Regions from separate parts of the Pantoea sp. X-Soil-ISGK-285 genome, predicted to be linked through region 2. Evidence: predicted binding sites of a transcription regulator. Region 2 holds the regulator's gene; each other region holds the start of a gene.
The links. Region 2 encodes PurR, which represses purine synthesis genes. Its sites were predicted from a motif close to CANGCAAACGTTTGCNTG; they were not measured.
Positions count from the first base shown of each region.

Region 1: a site for PurR is predicted at 5,542-5,559, ahead of rbsD (D-ribose pyranase). Genes of this name have one in related genera too.
Region 3: a site for PurR is predicted at 2,189-2,206, ahead of AC6I8B_RS18075 (7-cyano-7-deazaguanine/7-aminomethyl-7-deazaguanine transporter). Genes of this name have one in related genera too.

Region 1 covers NZ_AP035938.1:4,063,380-4,070,389, reverse strand. Annotated here, with positions in the region: gene ravA (ATPase RavA) at 1-629, opposite strand, end outside; gene kup (low affinity potassium transporter Kup) at 921-2,789, shown strand; gene qseC (quorum sensing histidine kinase QseC) at 2,805-4,160, opposite strand; gene qseB (quorum sensing response regulator transcription factor QseB) at 4,148-4,819, opposite strand; gene AC6I8B_RS19215 (YgiW/YdeI family stress tolerance OB fold protein) at 4,982-5,389, shown strand; gene rbsD (D-ribose pyranase) at 5,572-5,991, shown strand; gene rbsA (ribose ABC transporter ATP-binding protein RbsA) at 5,999-7,010, shown strand, end outside.
Region 2 covers NZ_AP035938.1:1,875,335-1,882,344, forward strand. Annotated here, with positions in the region: gene AC6I8B_RS08945 (riboflavin synthase) at 1-253, shown strand, start outside; gene cfa (cyclopropane fatty acyl phospholipid synthase) at 590-1,738, opposite strand; gene punC (purine nucleoside transporter PunC) at 2,049-3,251, opposite strand; gene punR (DNA-binding transcriptional activator PunR) at 3,359-4,264, shown strand; gene purR (HTH-type transcriptional repressor PurR) at 4,261-5,286, opposite strand; gene cydH (cytochrome bd-I oxidase subunit CydH) at 5,568-5,657, shown strand; gene AC6I8B_RS08975 (C40 family peptidase) at 5,703-6,500, opposite strand; gene AC6I8B_RS08980 (Grx4 family monothiol glutaredoxin) at 6,866-7,010, shown strand, end outside.
Region 3 covers NZ_AP035938.1:3,814,704-3,821,713, forward strand. Annotated here, with positions in the region: gene AC6I8B_RS18065 (zinc/cadmium/mercury/lead-transporting ATPase) at 1-1,720, shown strand, start outside; gene tusA (sulfurtransferase TusA) at 1,775-2,026, opposite strand; gene AC6I8B_RS18075 (7-cyano-7-deazaguanine/7-aminomethyl-7-deazaguanine transporter) at 2,231-2,896, shown strand; gene AC6I8B_RS18080 (DcrB family lipoprotein) at 3,013-3,567, shown strand; gene iolE (myo-inosose-2 dehydratase) at 3,623-4,519, opposite strand; gene iolG (bifunctional inositol 2-dehydrogenase/D-chiro-inositol 1-dehydrogenase) at 4,567-5,577, opposite strand; gene iolD (3D-(3,5/4)-trihydroxycyclohexane-1,2-dione acylhydrolase (decyclizing)) at 5,640-7,010, opposite strand, start outside.

The DNA of each region.
Region 1 (7,010 bases), 1.9 Mb from region 2:
TCATCACTGATGCGCAGGGATTCCGCGACCGGATTGGTGTGCTCATCCTGCTGATGGGTCAGCATGCTGCGAAAGTTCTGCTTCTCATGCACATTATCCAGCCACAGTCGGATTAGCATCCGATCATAGAGCGCTTCAAGGCCGCTGTCCGCTTCCGGCATTTCATTAGAGGCGGTGACCAGCAGACGCATCGGAATGGCCTCTTCGCTGTCGCCATTGCGGAAGCGGCGTTCGTTGATAGCGGTCAGCAGGGTATTCAGAATCGCCGGGCCGGCTTTCCAGATCTCATCCAGAAAAACAATCTCCGCGTCGGGCAGATAACCTTTAGTAAGGCGCTGATAGCGCCCTTCATCCTTCAGTGCCTGAATAGATAGCGGGCCAAACACCTCTTCCGGTGTGGAGAAACGGGTCATCAGATATTCAAAGGCGCGGGCGTGCTGAAAGGCATATTTCAGGCGGCGGGCAATCAGGCTCTTGGCGATGCCGGGCGGTCCCAGCAGGAATACGCTTTCACCGCTCAGCGCTGCCAGCAGGCAAAGGCGGATGGCATGATGTCGCTCATACAATCCTTTTTCTAACGCATTGCTAAGGCGAGAAATTCTTTCTGCCAAAAGATGGGGTTGAGCCATAATCACTTCAATGTCCTTACGATCGTCGGGCCGCCGCGCTTCAGCAAGCGCCTTACTCTATAGATCATCATGCGTGAAAGCGTTGATAGCTGTCAGCTTTTTTGTTTCATAAGGTTTGCCTGCTTTGAAAGCGGCGCTGATTAACGCTTTAATGCCTGAAACCACTCCGTTACCCTGGCAGACAGGCGAAGCGGGTATAGGAATTTTCGGCAAACCGTGCATACTGTGCGCTTTTTGATGGCCTGAGCGAGGGGTTGTTGCGCCTCTTAGACTCCAACAAAAGATAACTCTATGAGCTCGGATAATAAGCAGTCACTTCGCGGATTAACGCTGGCCGCTATTGGTGTTGTTTACGGGGATATCGGCACCAGTCCGCTGTATACCTTGCGTGAATGTCTCTCCGGACAGTTCGGCTTCGGCGTTGAGCGGGAAGCGGTGTTTGGCTTTTTGTCGCTGATTTTCTGGCTGCTGGTGCTGGTGGTATCACTGAAGTACATCAGTTATGTGATGCGCGCCGACAATGCCGGTGAAGGCGGTATTCTGACACTGATGTCGCTGGCGGGCCGCCATACGGGTGCACGCGCCACGGCAGTGCTGGTGATCATGGGCCTGATTGGCGGCAGCTTCTTCTATGGGGAAGTGGTGATCACGCCGGCCATTTCGGTGATGTCAGCCATTGAAGGTCTGGAGATTGCCGCGCCGTCGCTGGATCCCTTTATTGTGCCGATGTCGATTGCGGTGCTGACGCTGCTGTTTGCGATTCAGAAACATGGCACCGGCATGGTGGGCAAACTTTTCGCGCCGGTGATGCTGGTGTGGTTCCTGGTGCTGGCGATCCTGGGGGTCAGCGGCATCATGAAAAACCCGGAAGTGCTGCATGCGCTGAATCCTGCCTACGCGGTCGAGTTCTTCCTGCACTATAAATCTGTCTCATTCTTCGCGCTTGGCGCGGTGGTACTGGCGATTACCGGGGTTGAAGCGCTGTATGCCGATATGGGTCACTTCGGTAAAGTGCCGATCCGACTGGCCTGGTTCTCGGTGGTGCTGCCGTCGCTGGTCCTGAACTACTTTGGTCAGGGCGCCCTGTTACTCAGCGATCCCAAAGCGATTAAAAATCCCTTCTTCCTGCTGGCGCCGGACTGGGCGCTGATCCCGATGCTGATTCTGGCGACGCTGGCCACGGTGATTGCCTCGCAGGCGGTGATCTCCGGCGTCTTCTCGCTGACGCGTCAGGCGGTGCGACTGGGTTATCTGCCGGGGATGCGTATCATCCACACCTCTGAGCGCGAATCGGGCCAGATCTATATTCCGGTGATTAACTGGGTACTCTACTTCGCCGTGCTGATTGTGATTATCAGCTTTGAGCATTCAAGTAATCTGGCTGCGGCCTACGGTATCGCCGTCACCGGCACCATGGTGCTGACCGCGATGCTCTCCTGTACCGTGGCGGTTAAAAACTGGCACTGGAATAAGCTGGCGGTTGCCGTCATCCTGGTACTGATGCTCTGTATCGATGTGCCGCTGTTTACCGCCAACCTGGTGAAAATCTTCTCCGGTGGCTGGCTGCCGCTCTGTCTCGGCCTGGTGATGTTTATCATTATGACGACGTGGAAAAGCGAACGTTTCCGCCTGCTGCGCCGCATGCACGAGCATGGCAACTCTCTGGAGGCGATGATCGCGTCACTGGAGAAATCGCCGCCGGTTCGCGTGCCGGGCACGGCGGTCTATATGTCGCGTGCGCTGAATGTGATTCCGTTTGCCATGCTGCATAACCTTAAGCACAACAAAGTGTTGCATGAGCGGGTGGTGCTGCTGACGTTGCGGACAGAAGATGCGCCTTACGTGCACAACGTGCGTCGCGTGACGATTGAGCAGCTGTCACCCACCTTCTGGCGGGTGGTGGCCAGCTACGGCTGGCGCGAAACGCCAAACGTCGAGGAGATTTTCCACCGCTGCGGGCTGGAAGGGCTCAACTGCCGCATGATGGAGACATCGTTCTTCATGTCGCATGAGTCGCTGATTATCGGCAAACGGCCGTGGTATCTGCGCCTGCGTGGCAAACTCTTCCTGGCGCTGCAGCGCAATGCGCTCCGTGCGCCAGACCAGTTTGAGATCCCGCCAAACCGGGTGATTGAGCTGGGCACCCAGGTCGAGATTTGATCTGCAGCGCCCGCCTTACGGGGCGGGCGCTGACCAGCGCAGCATAACGCATAATCCGCCGCCCGAGCGCTGGCTGAAGCTGACCTGCATCCCGTGCAACTGGGCGATATTGCGGACTATCGATAATCCCAGCCCGCTTCCGCTTTTCTCCTGACCTGGCGGTCGCCAGAAACGTTCACCAAGCCGTTGCAGATCGGCTGCACTCAGACCTTCGCCGTTATCCTCTACCGACAGGCTATTCGCCTGAAGCCGCACATTAACTTCGCTGCCTGCTGGCGTATAGCGAATGGCATTATCCAGCAGATTACGCACCAGCAATGACAGTAACAGCGGATGCCCCTGAATCTGCGGATCGGCGTCAGCATGCAGCCGCAGCGTGACACCCGTTTTATCCGCCAGCGGCAGCTGTGCAGCCAGCGTCTCCTGGACCGTGCGTTTCAGCGCCACCGTTTCGAAGGCGCTGCGTGCATCATCTGCTTCAACCCGTGAGAGCGTCAGCAGCTGATCCACCAGCCGGGTTGCGCGGATAATGCCGGCATCCAGTTGCTGCAGCGCATGGCTTCGCATCACTTCATCATCCGCAGTCAGCTGGATCACCTCGCTTTGCACCTGCAGCGCGGCCAGCGGACTGCGCAGCTCATGTGCGGCATCAGAGGTAAAGCGCCGTTCACGCTGCATCATTGCGCTGATGCGGCTGAACAGACCGTTGAGCGCAACCATCAGCGGTTGCACCTCTTTCGGCACGCGGTCTGCCTGCAGCGGCGTATCATCATCGGGCGCGCGCTGCGCCAGCTGCTGTGCCAGCGTCTTCAGTGGGCGCAGTTCAGACCAGACCAGACCGATCAGCAGCAGCAACATAAAGGGCAGCGCGATCAGCCAGGGCAACATGCTGGCTTTCATCAGATCCCGCGTCATGTCGTCACGGTATTCGGACTCCTGACCCACCACCACCCGGAACTGCTGGTCGGGCGTGGTCAGCCAGACAAACCGCCAGCGATCGTCATCATTGGTGAGCTGGCCCTCATGAAATCCCTGATACTCCGCCTCAAACGGCAGGTAGCGGCCATTGTCACCATCATTCATCACCTGCCGGCCGTCACGCGTGAAGACGGCAAAGGCCAGGGCGTCGTCATCCTGATCGCCGCGATGGTGGCGCAGTATCTCTTTGGTTTTAGGCAGAGTGGCGTTGTCCAGCGAGGAGAAATCCAGCGTCAGCAGACGCTTTGCCAGCAGCATCTGCTGGGTATCGAAGAGCTCATCAAGGGTTTCACGTGTCTGATGCCAGGCACTCAGGCTGGCGCTGGCCCAGCAGATCCCGAGCAGCAGCACAAAACCGATACCCAGCCGCAGAAACAGGCTCATTGATCGCATTCAGCGTCTCCCAGGGTATAACCGACGCCGTGCAGCGTGCGGATAAATTGGCTGCCCAGTTTTTTACGCAGATGATGAATGTGAACCTCTACCGCATTGCTGGAGACATCGGCGTCCCAGTTGTAGAGCTTCTCTTCCAGCTGGCTGCGTGTCAGCACCCGGCCCGTGTTTCGCATAAACAGTTCCAGCAGCGCCAGTTCACGGCTTTTCAGCGCAATCGCCTCACCTTCGCGCATCACACTATGGCTGCCGGGGATCAGCACCACATTACCGTGCCGGAGTTCGGGCTGCAGCTGGCCATGACGGCGGCGGATCAGCGCCTGTAAGCGAGCAGCCACTTCGGTTAAGGCAAAGGGTTTACACAGATAGTCGTCGGCTCCCAGTTGCAGGCCTTCGACCCGCTGATCGAGCGCATCGCGTGCGGTCAGTATCAGTACCGGTACATCTTTGCCCTGCTGTCGCCACTGCCGCAGAATATCGAGCCCATCCCGCTCGGGCAGTGAGAGATCCAGGATCACCGCATCCCAGGGCGCGGCCTCCAGCGCGTTAAAGCCCGCCTCACCAGAGGTAAACCAGTCAACACTGAAGCCCAGTTTACTCAGCCCCGCCTTGATACCGTCGCCAATTAAACGATCATCTTCAATCAGTAAAATACGCATCACGTCTCCCTGTTCCGATAGCGCTTTATACGAAGCAACTTCCTGCTTGTACAGCTGATTTCGGCGAAAATAGCTTATTTTTGCCTCTTAAGAAGCTGTTAAGAACTTTATGGTCAACTAAGCTCAACAAGACGAACCACATCATGGAAAAGAGGTGACAAAATGAAAAAGCACGCTGCAATTCTGGCCGTCGTAATGCTGGCTTCCGCCCCGGTTTTCGCTGCACAGCAGGGTGGATTTGTTGATCCCAGTGCGCCAGCCGCACAGACGCAGGCAGCAGCCGGTCAGGGTGGTTTCAGTGCCGATCACACCAGTGTGGTGACCGTAAAGCAGGCTGAAGAGATGAAAGATGACAGCTGGGTCACCGTGCGCGGTAAGCTGGAGAAACAGATCGGCAACGAAGATTATCTGTTCCGCGACCAGACCGGCACCATGAAAGTCGAAATCGACCACAAGCACTGGAACGGCCAGACTATCTCACCTAAAGACAACGTCGAGCTGACAGGTGAACTGGATAAAGATTTCAACAGCATTGAGATGGACGTTAAGCAGGTTAAGAAACTGCCTTAATCCTCTCCTCCGGGGCCGCGTTCGCGGCCCTTTTTTCAGCCCGTCCCCCGACTTAATACAAATTTCTCCCCGCGTGAGCGAAACGTTTCGATAGCGATCACAGATTTCTTCTTTGCCGGTTGAGTTGATGGCGGCTTTTCATACACTCCTGACAGCGAAACGTTTCGCTGTGGAGTGAAAAGATGAAAAAAGGTCGCTTGTTAAACGCTGAACTCTCTCATGTGATTGCCCGCCTGGGACACACGGATACGCTGACGATTGCCGATGCAGGCTTGCCGATTCCGGCCGGACCGCAGCGCATCGATTTAGCGCTCACGCCGGGTACGCCCGATTTTATGCAGGTGGTTAATGCTGTCGCACTGGAGATGCAGGTAGAGAGCGCCCTGATCGCGGAAGAGATTAAGCAGCATAATCCGCAACTTCATAGCGCGCTTGTCGCCGTGCTCGAAGCCTTGCAACAGCACCAGGGGAATATCATCACCATCAGCTACACCAGTCATGAACAATTCAAACAACAAACGCAGCGTAGTCAGGCGGTCATTCGCAGCGGAGAGTGCTCTCCGTTTGCGAATGTCATCCTCAGCGCCGGTGTGACCTTCTGAGGCCGCTATGCAACCTTTACTGCAACTCGACGGCATTGAAAAATCTTTTCCGGGTGTGAAAGCCCTCAAGGGGGCGTCGCTGAATGTCCGGGCAGGACGCGTGATGGCGCTGGTGGGCGAGAACGGCGCAGGCAAGTCCACCATGATGAAAGTGCTGACCGGCATCTATCAATATGATGCCGGTACGCTGCGCTGGCTGGGCAAAGAGACCCGTTTCAGCGGGCCGAAAGCGTCTCAGGAAGCGGGTATTGGCATCATTCATCAGGAACTGAACCTGATCCCTCAATTAACCGTGGCGGAGAATATTTTTCTCGGCCGCGAATATGTCAGCCGTTTTGGCCGTATCCAGTGGCCGCGCATGTATGCCGAAGCCGATGCGCTGCTTAAACGGCTTAATCTGCGCTTCAACAGCCACAAGCTGGTGGGGGATTTGTCGATTGGCGATCAGCAGATGGTCGAAATCGCCAAAGTCCTGAGCTTTGAGTCGCAGGTGATCATCATGGATGAGCCGACCGATGCGCTGACTGATACCGAAACGCTGTCGCTGTTCCGGGTGATCAACGAACTGAAAGCGCAGGGCTGCGGCATCGTCTATATCTCGCATCGCATGAAAGAGATCTTTGAGATCTGCGATGACGTCACGGTGTTCCGCGACGGTCAGTTTATTGCTGAACGCCCGGTCAGCGAGCTGACTGAAGAGAGCCTGATCGAGATGATGGTCGGCCGTAAGCTGGAAGATCAATATCCCCATATTAATCAGGCACCAGGCGACGTGCGGCTGAAAGTGGAAAACGTCAGCGGACCGGGCGTGGATAACGTCAGTTTCAGCCTGCGCAAAGGTGAAATTCTCGGCGTGTCTGGCTTGATGGGCGCGGGCCGTACCGAACTGATGAAGGTGCTTTACGGCGCCCTGCCGCGTCGCGAAGGCACACTGTGGCTCAATGGTCGGGAAGTGGTGACGCGCTCACCGCAGGATGGGCTGGCTAACGGCATCGTCTATATCTCCGAAGATCGTAAGC
Region 2 (7,010 bases):
TAAAGGGTTTGTCGGCATCGACGGTATCAGCCTGACGGTAGGCGATGTGACTAAGACTAAGTTCTGCGTCTATCTGATCCCGGAAACGCTTGAGCGTACCACGCTGGGGGCGAAGACCTTTGGCGATCGGGTGAATATTGAAATCGATCCGCACACGCAGGCAATCGTGGAGACCGTTGAGCGGGTGTTAGCACAGCGCGATGCCGCGGCGGCGATGAGCATGCTGACCGGCCAGTCAAAGACAGAGAGTTAATAAAAGGCGCGTAAGCACCGCAGACAGCCCAATCGGTTTTACTCTGTCAGCATTATAAAAGCGCAGGGCGCCGGCTCAGAAGAGGAAAGCGTCCCGCCGCCCGGATAAAAACGCCGGGAGCGTTTTTGAACAACGCAAAGCGTTGGCCCGGCAACGGGCGTACCTCAGGGATGAGGTGCGTAATCGCGTGGGCCGGGCGTGTCAGGGATGACGGGTTTTGCGACTTTCCGATCTGACCCCGTTCCTTGCGCAACGCTCCCTGTTAAAGCAAAACAGGCCCTTCTTTTCAAGTGTTCAGCCGGGGCAGCGCCTTCTTAATTGCCCGCTTTTTAACCCCTACCGCGCCACCCGTAATCCCCCCTCAACACCGCGACTGAACACGATCTGCCACAGCTGAATATCACGCGCCCGGAAGGCACCGGCACAGGCATTCAGATAATAGGAGAACATCCGTTTAAAGCGTTCGCCATATTTATCGGCCAGCTCTGGCCAGGCCTGCAAAAAGCGTTCATGCCAGGCCATCAGTGTTTTATCGTAGTCTGCGCCGAAGTTGTGCCAGTCTTCCAGAATAAAATGGGGTTCGCTGGCATCGGCCACATGGCGCACCGAAGGCAGGCAGCCGTTGGGGAAGATATATTTATCGATCCAGGGATCGACACTCATATCGGTTTTAATCGCGCCGATGGTGTGAAGCAGGAAAATACCGTCAGGCTTTAAATTACGATCGACCACGTCAAAATAGGTCGCGTAATTTTTCGGTCCGACATGTTCAAACATACCCACCGACACAATACGATCAAACTGCTCATTCAGATCGCGATAATCCTGCAACAGAATCGTGACGTCTAATCCGCTGCAGCGCTGCTGCGCCAGTTTCTGTTGTTCGGCGGAAATCGTCACGCCATGCACTTTAACGCCATAATAACGTGCGGCAAATTCCGCGAGTCCGCCCCAGCCACAGCCGATATCCAGCAGTGACATTCCGGGTTCCAGCGCTAATTTACGGCAGATCATATCCAGCTTGGCTTCCTGCGCCGTCGCCAGTGTCGTCGCCTCTTTCCAGTAGCCACAGGAGTATTGCATATAGGGATCGAGCATCAGTGAAAAGAGGTCGTTGCCCAGGTCGTAATGCTCTTTACCGACAATCCACGCCCGTTTTTTTGACTGCAGATTGGTTAAGCGTGCGGCGGCAATGCGCAGCGTATCTTTGAAGTGATGAGGCAGCTGCTGATCGAGTTTATGTTTAAGTACCTGGTGGAAGAAAATATCCAGCCGGTCACACTCCCACCATCCATCCATATAGCTCTCACCGAGCCCAAGAGAGCCCTCCTGCAGAACACGTTTAAAAAAACCAGGATGATTAATATGAATATCCCAGGGACGTGAACCATTAATTTCGATATCCGCTTTTTCCAGCAGTTCATGAACGATGCGATACCAATGGTTTTCTTCGAGGCTCACTTCTTCTGCATAAGATGAACTCATAGATTTTCCACCACCTGTCCAATCTGAACCTGAACAAAGAGTAGCCAATTTATTCAGGCAATGAGAAACGATGCGGATGGCTCCGCAAACCGGTTATCTGTGTGATACAGAGGACTGGAACAGCCTGCAGCAGGTCGGGTAAGGTGAGAATAACGCGCGCGAATACCATCCCGGCAGCAAGGTGCCAATCAGATTATTACGTTATTATATTGTTGATTTATTACAGATTTGTTGACCCGGATGAGTATATGCTCACGCGGGTCAATATTCAATAACTTATTGTTAGGGCGCTAACTAAAAAGTCAGTGTGTCACTGATTATCCTGGCAGGCAGTTTGCGCAGAGGCAACAACAGTTTGTGCGCTTGCGGCACGCTGCATGGCGTAACCCATCAGCGCCAGCACAATTGTCACCGTCATCATCAGTGTGGTGGTAAATAGCGCCTGAGTTAAGCCGGCCGACACCGCCAAACTGGCAGCGAAACAGAGTCCTAACTGCAGTGTATTCTGCAACGCGGCGGCTTTACCGGTAGCGGTCGGAAAGGGCATCAGCGCACTGGACACCACAATCGGATAGATCGCGCCGTTAGCCAGCGCCATACCGCAGAACGGTACCATCAGACTCACCAGCGTGCTGCTGCCAGCAAGCGCAACAGCAAACAGCGCCAGAATGCTCAGGCTGTAAACGGCCAGCAGCCAGGGCAGCAACTGTGCGCCGTTAAAGCGGTTGAGCAGGGTGCGACAGCCGAAGCCGCCAATTAAAAAGGCGAGCGTCTGGGGCACATAACTCAGACCGATATCGGCGGGCGACAGACCCAGATCCGCCAGAATAAAGGGCGATCCGGTCAGCCAGGCAAAGAAGCTGGCTGAGCAGGCGGAGTAGATCAGCACGTTGCCGCTGTAGACCCGGGATTTAAGCAGCGTGAAAAAGCCGGGCTGCGCACCTTTTTCTCCCGCGGCCTTGCGCACGGTGGGCAGACGCAGCGTGGTCAGAATCAACGCCACCGCAATCAGGGTCAGCACCAGGAAAATCGAACGCCAGTGGAAGTGGCCGATCAGCCAGGCACCCAGTAGCGGAGCCAGCGCCGGAGAGAGCGCAACCAGCGGCATAATGGTGGCAAAGACTTTGTTAGCGCGCGCTGCAGGGTAGCGATCCACCACCAGCGCCTGCCAGCTTACGGCAGCGGCACAGACGCCAATCGCCTGGACAAAACGCAGCGCCAGCATCAGATAGATATCATTCACCCACAGCATGCCTGCGCAGCCAGCGCCAAACATGGCCAGTCCGGACAGCAGCACCGGTTTACGACCGATGCGATCGGAAAGCGGTCCCCAGAAGAGCTGACCCACGGCGAAGCCGCCCAGGAAGAGACTCATACTGGCGCTGATCAGACCGGGTGAAGTGTTAAAGGTTTGCTGCATCGCACCAAAGGCGGGCAGGTACATATCAGTGGCTAAAAAGCCCAGCATGCTCAGCAGGGCAAGGTAGGGCATAAACCCTTTATTCGACAGCATCTGATTCTCATTTTTGCAGGATAAACGCGGCAGAGTGTAAAAGGTGCGTTTGCTGCTGTGAAACGGTAATATTTGCCGATTGCTGTTAAAATTTTTGAAGGCAGATTATGTGGTCAGAATATGCATTAGAAGTGGTTGACGCTGTCGCCCGTGGGGGGAGCTTCAGCGCCGCCGCGCAGGAGTTGCATCGGGTGCCCTCTGCCATCAGCTATACGGTGCGTCAGCTGGAAAACTGGCTGGCGGTACCGCTGTTTGAACGGCAGCATCGCGAAGTGGTTCTGACCCCGGCGGGTGAGCATTTTGTCCGGGAAGGACGCAGCGTCATCAAAAAAATGCTTGCCACCCGGCGACAGTGTCAGCAGCTGGCTAACGGCTGGCGCGGCCAGCTAAGCATAGCCGTTGACCGTATCGCTAAACCTCAGCGCACCCGGCAGCTGGTCAAAGATTTCTATCGCCACTTTCCTGATATGGAGCTGATCATCAGCTATGAAGTCTTTAACGGCGTCTGGGATGCGCTGGCCGATGGCCGGGTGGAAGTGGCGATTGGTGCCACTCAGGCGATACCGGTGGGCGGACGTTTTGCTTTTCGGGATATGGGCACGCTTAACTGGCGCTGCGTGGTTGCGCCCGACCATCCTCTGACACAGGCGAGCCAGATAGATGATGACACGCTGCGGAGCTGGCCATCCCTGGTGCTGGAAGATACTTCTCGCGCACTGCCGCGTCGTATGACATGGACGCTGGATAACCAGCGCCGGCTGGTGGTGCCGGAGTGGCAAACCGGGCTCGAGTGCGTGCAGGCGGGATTGTGTGTGGCGATGGTGCCGGGCCATCTGGCCAGGCCACTGCTCGACAGCGGCGAGCTGGTTGAACTGACGCTGCCGGTGGCGTTTCCGGACAGCCCATGCTGCGTCAGCTGGGCAGAGGATCGCGCATCACCGGCGACAGGCTGGTTGCTCAGCTATCTGGGTGATGCGCAAACGCTTAATCAGGAGTGGTTAAGCGAGCATTAACGGCGATAGTCGCGGAACGGGCCATCGGCCACGGAACGGCGCTCAATCAGCGTGGGATGGACCTCAATCGTTTGTGACACTTCGCGTTTACTGGTAATGCGGTCCAGCAGCATTTCCAGCGCTTTCTCACCCAGCTGGGCTTTAGGCTGATGCACTGTGGTCAGGGCCGGTGCAAAATAACGGGCGTTGCGCACATTGTCATAGCCGATCACCGAAATATCCTGGGGGACGCGTAAACCCATCTCGTCGGCGGCGCAAATCGCGCCCATCGCCATGATGTCACCGCCACAGAACACCGCCGTGGGACGCTGCTTCTGCGACAGGATCTGCTGCATCGCCTGATAGCCCGACTCCGGCTCAAAGTCACCCTGCACAATCCACTCGGCGCGTGGCTGAATACCCGCTTCTTCCATCGCCTTCAGGAAACCGGCATGACGTCCGCCACCGGTGTTACGCTCCATCTGGCCGGGGATTGCACCAATATCCCGGTGTCCGCGTTCAATCAGATAGCGTCCCGCCAGATAGCCGCCCTGGAAAGCATTATCCAGTACCGTGTCGGTGAAGTCGGCGCGCGATTCACCCCAGTCCATCACCACCATCGGGATATTGCGGTTCTCTTCCAGCATCTGCAGCAGATCGTCCGGATATTCAGAGCACATCACCAGCAGCCCATCGACGCGTTTCTGCGCCATCATGCTGAGATAGGCGCGCTGTTTTTGCAGATCGTTATGCGCATTACCCAGAATCAGCGTATAGCCTTTGTCAAAGCAGTGATTTTCAACCGCTTCGATAATTTCAGCGAAATAGGGCGCTTCGCTGGAGGTGGCAAGCAGGCCCAGCGTTTTGGTGTGGTTCACTTTCAGGCTGCGCGCCACGGCGCTCGGCGAGTAGTGCAGTTCTTTAATCGCCTGCCAGACCGCGTTGCGCGTCTCTTCAGCCACAAAGCGGGTTTTATTGATGACGTGCGAAACGGTGGTCGTTGAGACGCCAGCGCGTTTCGCCACATCTTTAATTGTTGCCATGAAAATCGGACTCCAGTGCTTATCTAACTCTATGATAAGCGTAGTGTTAAACGTTTGCGTCTGTTCAGGTTTTTTTCCGCAAAAATGCAGCATTCATGGCCAGGAAACAGGCCGCTGGCGGCGTAAAAGCGCCTGAAAACGTGCGCAAACGGAATCAGGGTTGCGCGCGTTGCGCAACAAAGGCGGGATTCTAACAAGGCTGAACGGATAAAACGAGATTTTTACCGGGCCCTGTGGGAAAATGCGATACCCCTGCTAATTGTGTGACTAAGGAGCAAGCAATGAGTACCGATCTTAAACTGGCTTTAATGACCACCGCGGGCTGTCTGCTGATGATTGTGGCCTTTAGTTTTACCGCTATTCTGCACTAAAAAAAAGCCGGGATTATCCCGGCTCTCTTCTGGTTGTTCTGCTGCTCAGCGTATGGTTTTTGGCGTCATCACCCGACGGGCACCAATATAGTGGCGCTGCCAGTAATCTTCTCCTAACGCGCTGATCTGAATATCTTTGCCGGTGCGTGGCGACTGGATAAACTTGCCATCACCCAGGTAAACGCCGACATGGTCCGCAGTACCGCGTCCATTGATACGGAAGAAGACCAGATCGCCTTTCTCCAGCGACTCACGCTTGATCGGCGCGGCATCACGCAGGTGGTACATCTCGTTAGCAGTACGTGGGATCTTAAACTTCACCAGATCTTTATAGGCGTACCAGACCAGGCCGCTGCAATCGAAACCGGTATGGGGAGAGGTGCCGCCCCACTGATAGGGTTTACCCAACTGACCCATCAGCTTGGTCATCGCGGTTTCGCGGGCCTTCTGGTAGCGCTGACGGTGAGATTTGCTCATCTTAATCGTGCCGGTCTCGCTGGTGGTGACCTCAGCGGTTTTCAGCAGGCGCTGATGACCATAACGTTTTTTCTCTTTGTTCTTACTGAGACGGGCGGTTTTTAGCGAGGTCTTTTTAGCAGGCGTCTGTTTCGCGGTGAGTTCGACTTTTTTCAGTTTTTTTGTTTTTAGTTTTTGAACCGGGCTGAGGCGAGTCTTTTTCGTCACCGTTTTGACCGGGCGACGCTTGCGACGCTCATCGTCGCGCGCACTCTTTTTCTCTGCTTTATGCGTACTGACGTTCACCGGCGCGTGAGGCGACGCAGCGGCGATGTTGAAAAACAGTTGCGCAAAGGCCAGCATGAAAAACGTAATGATTAAACGCATAGTCCGTTGATTAGTTAAGTTGTCAGGGCCACTACGCACCGCGACAAAGTTGAGATTAATCTGATCCAGGATCAGCGCCCAGGCCATTCTAGTCCAGTTCTTTTAAAAACTGTAATGCCTTTTAATATTAATCTTTGCAACCCACGCAATTGTGCTGAAAATGAACATTTTCAGCGTCTTATATCAACGAAATTATTACGAATTATTAATCTGTTACCTGCTGTTAATAATCAGGAATTCAGGTGTCCCGGAGCAGGACTTAACAATGATGGCGATTTAATCGGGCAGCGATCAAAATCTCGTTTTCAGTCACGCTGCGAAGTCGCTACAATAAACAAACACGATGTGACGAATTAAGGAAGGCAATTATGAGTACTGTAGAAAAAATTCAGCGCCAGATCGCAGAAAACCCGATCCTGCTGTACATGAAAGGTTCCCCGAAACTGCCAAGCTGCGGTTTCTCTGCACAGGCGGTGCAGGCGCTGTCAGCCTGCGGTGAGCGTTTTGCTT
Region 3 (7,010 bases), 1.9 Mb from region 2:
CCTGGTCCCGGTGGCGCGCGGTGCCTGGCAGCGTCTGCGCAGCGGATCGCCTTTTACTATTGAGACATTAATGACGCTGGCGTCAGCTGGCGCACTGATTATTGGCGCACACGCTGAAGCCGCGATGGTGCTGGTGTTGTTTCAGCTGGGCGAACAGCTGGAAAGCTATGCCGCTTCCAGGGCGCGCAGCGGCGTTACCAGCCTGATGGCGTTGCGGCCTGAATCGGCGATCCGTCTTGAACAGGGCAAACGTACTGAGGTACCGCTCGCAGCGCTGCAACCCGGCGATGTGATTGAAGTCGCGGCGGGCAGCCGCTTGCCGGTCGATGGCAGCTTAATCAGCCCGCTTGCCAGTTTCGATGAGAGCGCGCTGACCGGTGAATCACTGCCGGTAACGCGGGCCAGCGGCGAAAAAATCCTCGCCGGTGCTACCAGCGTTGATCGCCTGGTGATGCTGGAAGTGGTGTCGAAGCCGGGTGAAAGCGCGATCGACCGTATCCTGCAGCTGATTGAAGAAGCGGAAACGCATCGTGCGCCGGTCGAACGCTTTATCGACCAGTTCAGCCGTATTTACACGCCGCTGGTCATGCTGCTCTCGCTGCTGGTGATGGTGGTGCCGCCACTGCTCGGCGCAGGCGACTGGCAGCCGTGGATCTACAAAGGGCTGACACTGCTGTTGATTGGCTGCCCCTGTGCGCTGGTGATCTCCACGCCTGCCGCCATTACCTCCGGGCTGGCTGCGGCGGCGCGACAGGGCGCACTGATCAAAGGCGGTGCGGCGCTGGAGCGGCTGAGTTCGGTGCGCAGAATGGCGTTTGATAAAACCGGTACCCTGACGCTGGGCAAGCCACAGCTGACGCAGATCCTGCGCTTTGGCACGGCCAGCGAGTCAGAGATGCTGGCGCTGAGCGCCGCTGCGGAACAGGGTGCCACCCATCCGCTGGCCAGCGCTATCGTGGCGGCCGCGCAGGCGCGTGATCTGGTGATTCCTGACGCGCAGGATCAGCAGGTGCAGGCGGGGCGCGGCATCAGCGCGAAAGTCGCTGGCCAGCAGATTCAGCTGCTGACGCCCGGCCATGCGCCCGGTCTGACGCCGCAGCAAAATGCGCAGATAGCGCTACAGGAAGCTGAAGGTGAAACTCTGGTGGTGCTGATGCGCGATGGCGAAGTGCTGTGTGCGCTGGCTCTGCGCGATCAGCTGCGCGACGACGCCGTCGAGGCGTTAAAGGCGCTGAAAAAGCTGGGTATTGAGAGCCTGATGCTGACCGGCGACAATCCGCGCGCTGCGGCGACCATTGCCCGCCAGCTCGATATTGATTATCGCGCCAGTCTGCTGCCCGCCGATAAAGTCGCGGCGATCCGCGAACTGAGTCAGCAACAGCCGCTGGCGATGGTCGGGGATGGCATTAACGACGCGCCAGCAATGAAAGCGGCAACGCTGGGCATTGCGATGGGCAGCGGCACCGATGTGGCACTGGAAGCGGCCGATGCTGCCCTTACGCGTAATCAGCTCAGCAATCTGGCTCCGATGATTGCGCTGGCACGCCGGACACGGCGTATCATCCGCCAGAATATCGGTATTGCGCTGGGGCTGAAGGCGATTTTCCTGGTCACAACCCTGCTGGGTCTGACCGGACTCTGGCTGGCGGTGCTGGCAGATTCGGGTGCGACCGCGCTGGTCACCGCCAACGCGCTGCGGTTACTGCGTCGCCGCGCCTGAGCAGGCGGCTTCTGATCTGAAGAGTGAGGTTAACGGCGGCCTGTACGGCTGTCGTCAACCCGCCATGCCTTTGCGGATCAGAAACTGATAGGGCAGCGTGTCGGTTTGCTGCGCCAGCAAGCCATGTTCCATAAAGCGGCAGAAGCCGGGAATATCGCGCGTGGTGGCCGGATCATCGGCGATGATCAGCAACGTCTCGCCATCCTGCAGGCTGCGTACGGTTTTGCGCACCATCATCACCGGCTCCGGGCAACGCAGGCCACGGGCATCCAGCTGATGGTCGGCAGAGGAAAAAGCATCGCTCATAATCAACTCGGTTCAGGTAAGGGGCGCTCATTCTAGCGCGTGCTGGCGGTGAAGCAAGGCGATAACGATTGCGCTAAAATTAACCATTGCATAAAAAGCACAACGCGGTAAGATGCCGCCGCTTTTTGCTCATAAAACTGCCAGGCGCTGCCCGAACGGCGTCCCGCAATGGGTTCCCTCACCCCAACATTAAAAAGGTTGAATATGCTCGCATTTTCTTCACGTCAGCGCATGCATGCGCTTTTCTGGTTATCACTGTTTCATCTGCTGGTGATCACTTCGAGTAACTATCTGGTTCAGCTGCCCATTTCAGTGTTTGGCTTCCACACCACCTGGGGTGCATTCAGCTTCCCGTTTATCTTCCTGGCGACCGATCTCACCGTGCGTATTTTTGGCGCACCACTGGCCCGACGCATTATTCTGGCCGTGATGATCCCGGCACTGTTTATCTCTTACAGTGTCTCGGCGCTGTTCTATCAGGGTGAATGGCAGGGCTGGCAGGCACTGGAAGTGATGAATCTGTTTGTTGCCCGTATCGCCTGCGCCAGCTTTATGGCTTACGCGCTGGGTCAGATCCTCGACGTTCACGTGTTCAACCGTCTGCGTCGCCTGCCACAGTGGTGGATTGCGCCGGGCTGCGCCATGTTCCTGGGGAATATCAGCGATACGCTGGCCTTCTTCTTTATCGCCTTCTATAAAAGCCCCGATGCGTTTATGGCGCAGCACTGGGTTGAGATTGCCCTGGTGGATTACAGCTTCAAAGTGCTGATCTGCATGGTCTTCTTCCTGCCCGCCTACGGCGTGCTGCTCAACGCGGCGCTGAAACGTCTGGCTGAACGCCAGACCGCCCGCCAGGTCAATTTCGGCTAAGTGCCCATACGGTTTCCACTACTATCCGCTAAGATCTTCTGACAATCATCAGGTTGCGTTTGCAACCTGATTCCTGTTGTATTAATGCCTGACTGGAAACTTAAAAAGGGATTCTGATGCGCAACCTGGTGAAATATGTAGGAATGGGTTTACTGGTACTCGGCTTAGCAGCCTGTGACCAGAAGAAAGATGAAGCGGCGAATGACAACGGCGTCAGCGCCAGTCAGTCGGCGCAAACCGTCACGCTGATGGATGGCAAACTGAGCTTCTCGCTGCCACCAGGCATGTCCGATAAAAGCGGTAAACTGGGTTCGCAGACCACTAACATGCACGTTTATGCTGATGAAACCGGTGCCCGCGCCATTATTGTGATTGCCGGCGACCCGACCAATGATGGTCTGGATGTGCTGTCGCAGCGTATGGAACAGCAGCAGCGTAACCGCGATCCGCAGTTGCAGGTGGTGTCGAACAAATCTGTGACGCTGAAAGATCAGCCCGCACAGCAGCTGGATACGGTGATTTCTGCCAACAACCAGACCTCATGGTCTTCAGTGGTTCTGGCGAAAGTGGATGGCAAACTGGTGACGCTGCAGATTACGCTGCCAGGTGATAATCAGCAGCAGGCGCAGAGCGATGCTGACAACATCGTGAAAAGCATTACGCTGAAGTAAAACAAAAGGCTGGCTTCCCTGCACGGGGAAGCCAGCCTTCGTTCAGAAGGGCTTTTTATAAACCTGCATTCTCGCGAATATATTTCCGCGCTTTCACCGCATATTCAAACGGATTGGCCAGTGCCGGATCCTGCTCCGCTTCAACCACCATCCAGCCTTTATAGCCGTAATCATCCAGGATTTTGAACACCGGTCTGAAGTCGATCACGCCATCGCCCGGTACGGTAAAGGTGCCCTTTTTCACTCCTTCCAGGAACGAAAGATGGTTCTCACGCACCTCGGCGACCACCTCATCACGCACATCCTTAAGATGCACGTGGAAGATGCGCGGCAGATATTTCTCCAGTACCGCCAGCATCTTCTGCTGGGAGCCTTCGGAGTAGTAGACGTGGCCGGTGTCATAGAGCAAACCGACCTGCTCGTCGGTCATCTCCATAAACCGGTCAATCTCTTCAGTGGTCTGAATGCCGGTGCCCATGTGGTGATGCAGCGTCACGCGCATCCCCTTCTCCGCCGCGATGCGGGCCAGTTCGTTGTAGCCTTCCGCGGTTAACTGCCACTCTTCATCGCTGAAAATGGCTTTCTCTTCAAACACCGCAAGCGTGGTGCCCTGAATACTTTTACTCTGTTCAGAACAGCCAATCACCCGCGCGCCCATCGCATGCAGGAAGTTCATATGCTCGATGAACTGTTCGATAGTTTTCTGTTTGTCGCCGTTGGCGAAAAAGGTGCTGAACCAGGCGTTGCAGATTTCGATGCCGCGAATGTCGAGCATCGGTTTCAGGATCGCCGGATCGCGAGGATATTTGCTGCCTACTTCGCTGCCGGTAAAGCCAGCCAGCGCCATCTCACTGACGGTTTGCTGGAAGGTATTCTCACTGCCGAGATCCGGCATGTCATCGTTGGTCCAGCCGATCGGGGCGATCGCCAGTTTTACATTCTCTTTGTTCATTATCTTATTCCCAGGCGGAGAGCGGCCATGCCGCATAGACAGCTAAATCAGTTATAGAAAGCAGGACGCGGCGGCATCTCTACCGGCTCAATCGCACCACTGTTCTGCGCTTTAATGCAGGCATCGGCGGCGACTGAGGCGGCAAAGCCATCCCAGGCAGAAGGACCGGTCAACTGGCCCGCTTTGATGTCGTTGATAAACGCCTGCAGCTCAACGTCATACGCCTCGATAAAGCGATCTTTCCAGTCCACCAGAATGGTGTTCGACAGGCGGGCCTCTTTGCGCAGCTGCACCGAAGAGGGCTCTGGCAGGCGCGCAATCCCCTCTTCACCCACCACTTCACACTGAATGTCATAGCCGTAAGCGCAGTTAACGAAGATCTCGACGTCAATGCGAACCCCTTTCTGGGTTTCGAACAGCACGATCTGCGGATCTTTCAGCTGACTGTGTGACTTCGAGGTAACGCGCGGGAAGACTACCTGCACCGTTTTATAGTCATCGTTTGTCAGCCAGCGCAGCACATCCAGCTCGTGGATCAGGGTGTTGGTGATCGCCATCGGCGTGGTGTAGTTCTCCGGCACGGTCGGGTTGCGGTGCGCACAGTGCAGCATCAGCGGCTCACCGATATCGCCATCGGTAATTACTTTTTTCAGTGCACGGTAGCCCGCATCGTAAGGACGCATAAAGCCGACCTGCACCAGGCGTTTACCCGCCTGAATCTCTGCATCCACGACCCGGCGGCAGCCCTCGGCGCTCATCGCCAGCGGCTTTTCACAGAACACCGGTTTACCGGCGGCAATCGCCGCTAAGGTGAACTCTTCATGGGTCGGATCCCATGAGGTGACCAGCACCGCATCAACATCCGGAGACTGAATCACGTCGTGTCCATTTTCGAATACCTCCGCCTCAATATTCAGGCGTTGCAGTGCGGCACGCGCGCCTTCGACATTAATGTCAGAGACGGCAACCACCTGTGCACCCTGCAGCACATGGCTGCAGCGGCGAATATGTTCCTGACCAATTGCACCTGTACCGATGACGCCAAGTTTCAAAGTCATAATTACACCTGTGTAGGGTTCGTACGGAGAAGAGCAAAACGGGCCGCGGCACGGCCCTGAAATTAATATTTTCGTGCCTGATCCAGATGGCTGTTGAGCTTGTCCGCCACCGCCTGAGAACGTTCGGTCTTCGAGGCCTGCGCCACGCCGACGTGCCACCAGCTGAAATATTTGTGGATCATGGTTTTTGGCAGCACTTTGATGTCGATAAGGGTGGAAACCGTCTGGGTACGGGCATCTTCCAGCGCCGCTTTGAGCTGCTCCAGCGTGGTCACACGATAGGTTTTACAGCCATAACCGGCGGCGATAGCGGCGAAATCGACCGGAATAAAGCCGCCGTCCAGCTTGCCGCCTTCCGCATTACGGAACCGGAACTCGGTGGTAAAGCTGTCCATGCCGTGTTCCATCTGCAGGTTATTGATGCAGCCGTTGGTCATGTTATCCAGCAGCACTACGTTGATCTTCGCCCCTTCCTGAATCGAGGTGACCAGCTCTGAGTGCAGCATCATAAAGGAGCCATCACCGACCAGCGCATAGACCTCGCGCTGCGGCTGCGCCAGCTTCACACCCAGCGCGGCATTCACTTCATAACCCATGCAGGAGTAGCCATATTCAACGTGATAGGCGTTGTAATCTTTGGTGCGCCAGACGCGCTGCAGGTCGCCCGGCAGACTGCCCGCCGCTGCCACTACCACTGCGTCTTTCGGCAGTTGCTCATTTAAGGTGCCGAGCACGCTGCTTTGCGTCAGTAGCGACTGGGTCAGGCGGTTAAACTCAGCGAACACTGCTTCGCGGTCGAGATGATCCGCAATCTCCGGCACAAAGTCGCCATCGTGATATTCCACCTGGTAGACGCGCTGCGTCTCTTTCAGCAGCTGGCTCTGCGCCTGCTCAATCTGGTTGCCCCAGTCGTTGCTGTAGTGCTGCGAGGCCAGACCGGCGGTGAGCGCGGTCAGCCCTTCGCGGGCATCGGCCAGCAGCTGCACGCCATCGAGCTTGTAGCTGTCAAAGTTACTGACGTTGATGTTCAGGAAGCTGACATCGGGATGCTGGAAAATCCATTTCGACGCGGTGGTGAAGTCGGTGTAGCGGGTGCCGATGCCGATCACTAAATCGGCCTCTTTCGCCAGCAGGTTAGCCGCCAGACAGCCGGTTTCGCCCACGCCGCCGACATTCAGCGGATGGTCAGAGACCAGCGTGCCTTTGCCCGCCTGCGTCTCCGCAAAGGGAATCTGATAGCGCTCGGCAAACTGGCGCAGCGCCTCGCCCGCTTCGGAGTATTTCACTCCGCCGCCGCAGATAATCATCGGCTTGCGCTTACGGTTAATCAGCGTCAGGGCATCTGCCAGCTGCGCCGCCACCGGCAGGCGGCGATCCAGACGGTGCACCCGTTTCTGGAAGAAGTAGTCCGGGTAATCCCAGGCTTCGCCCTG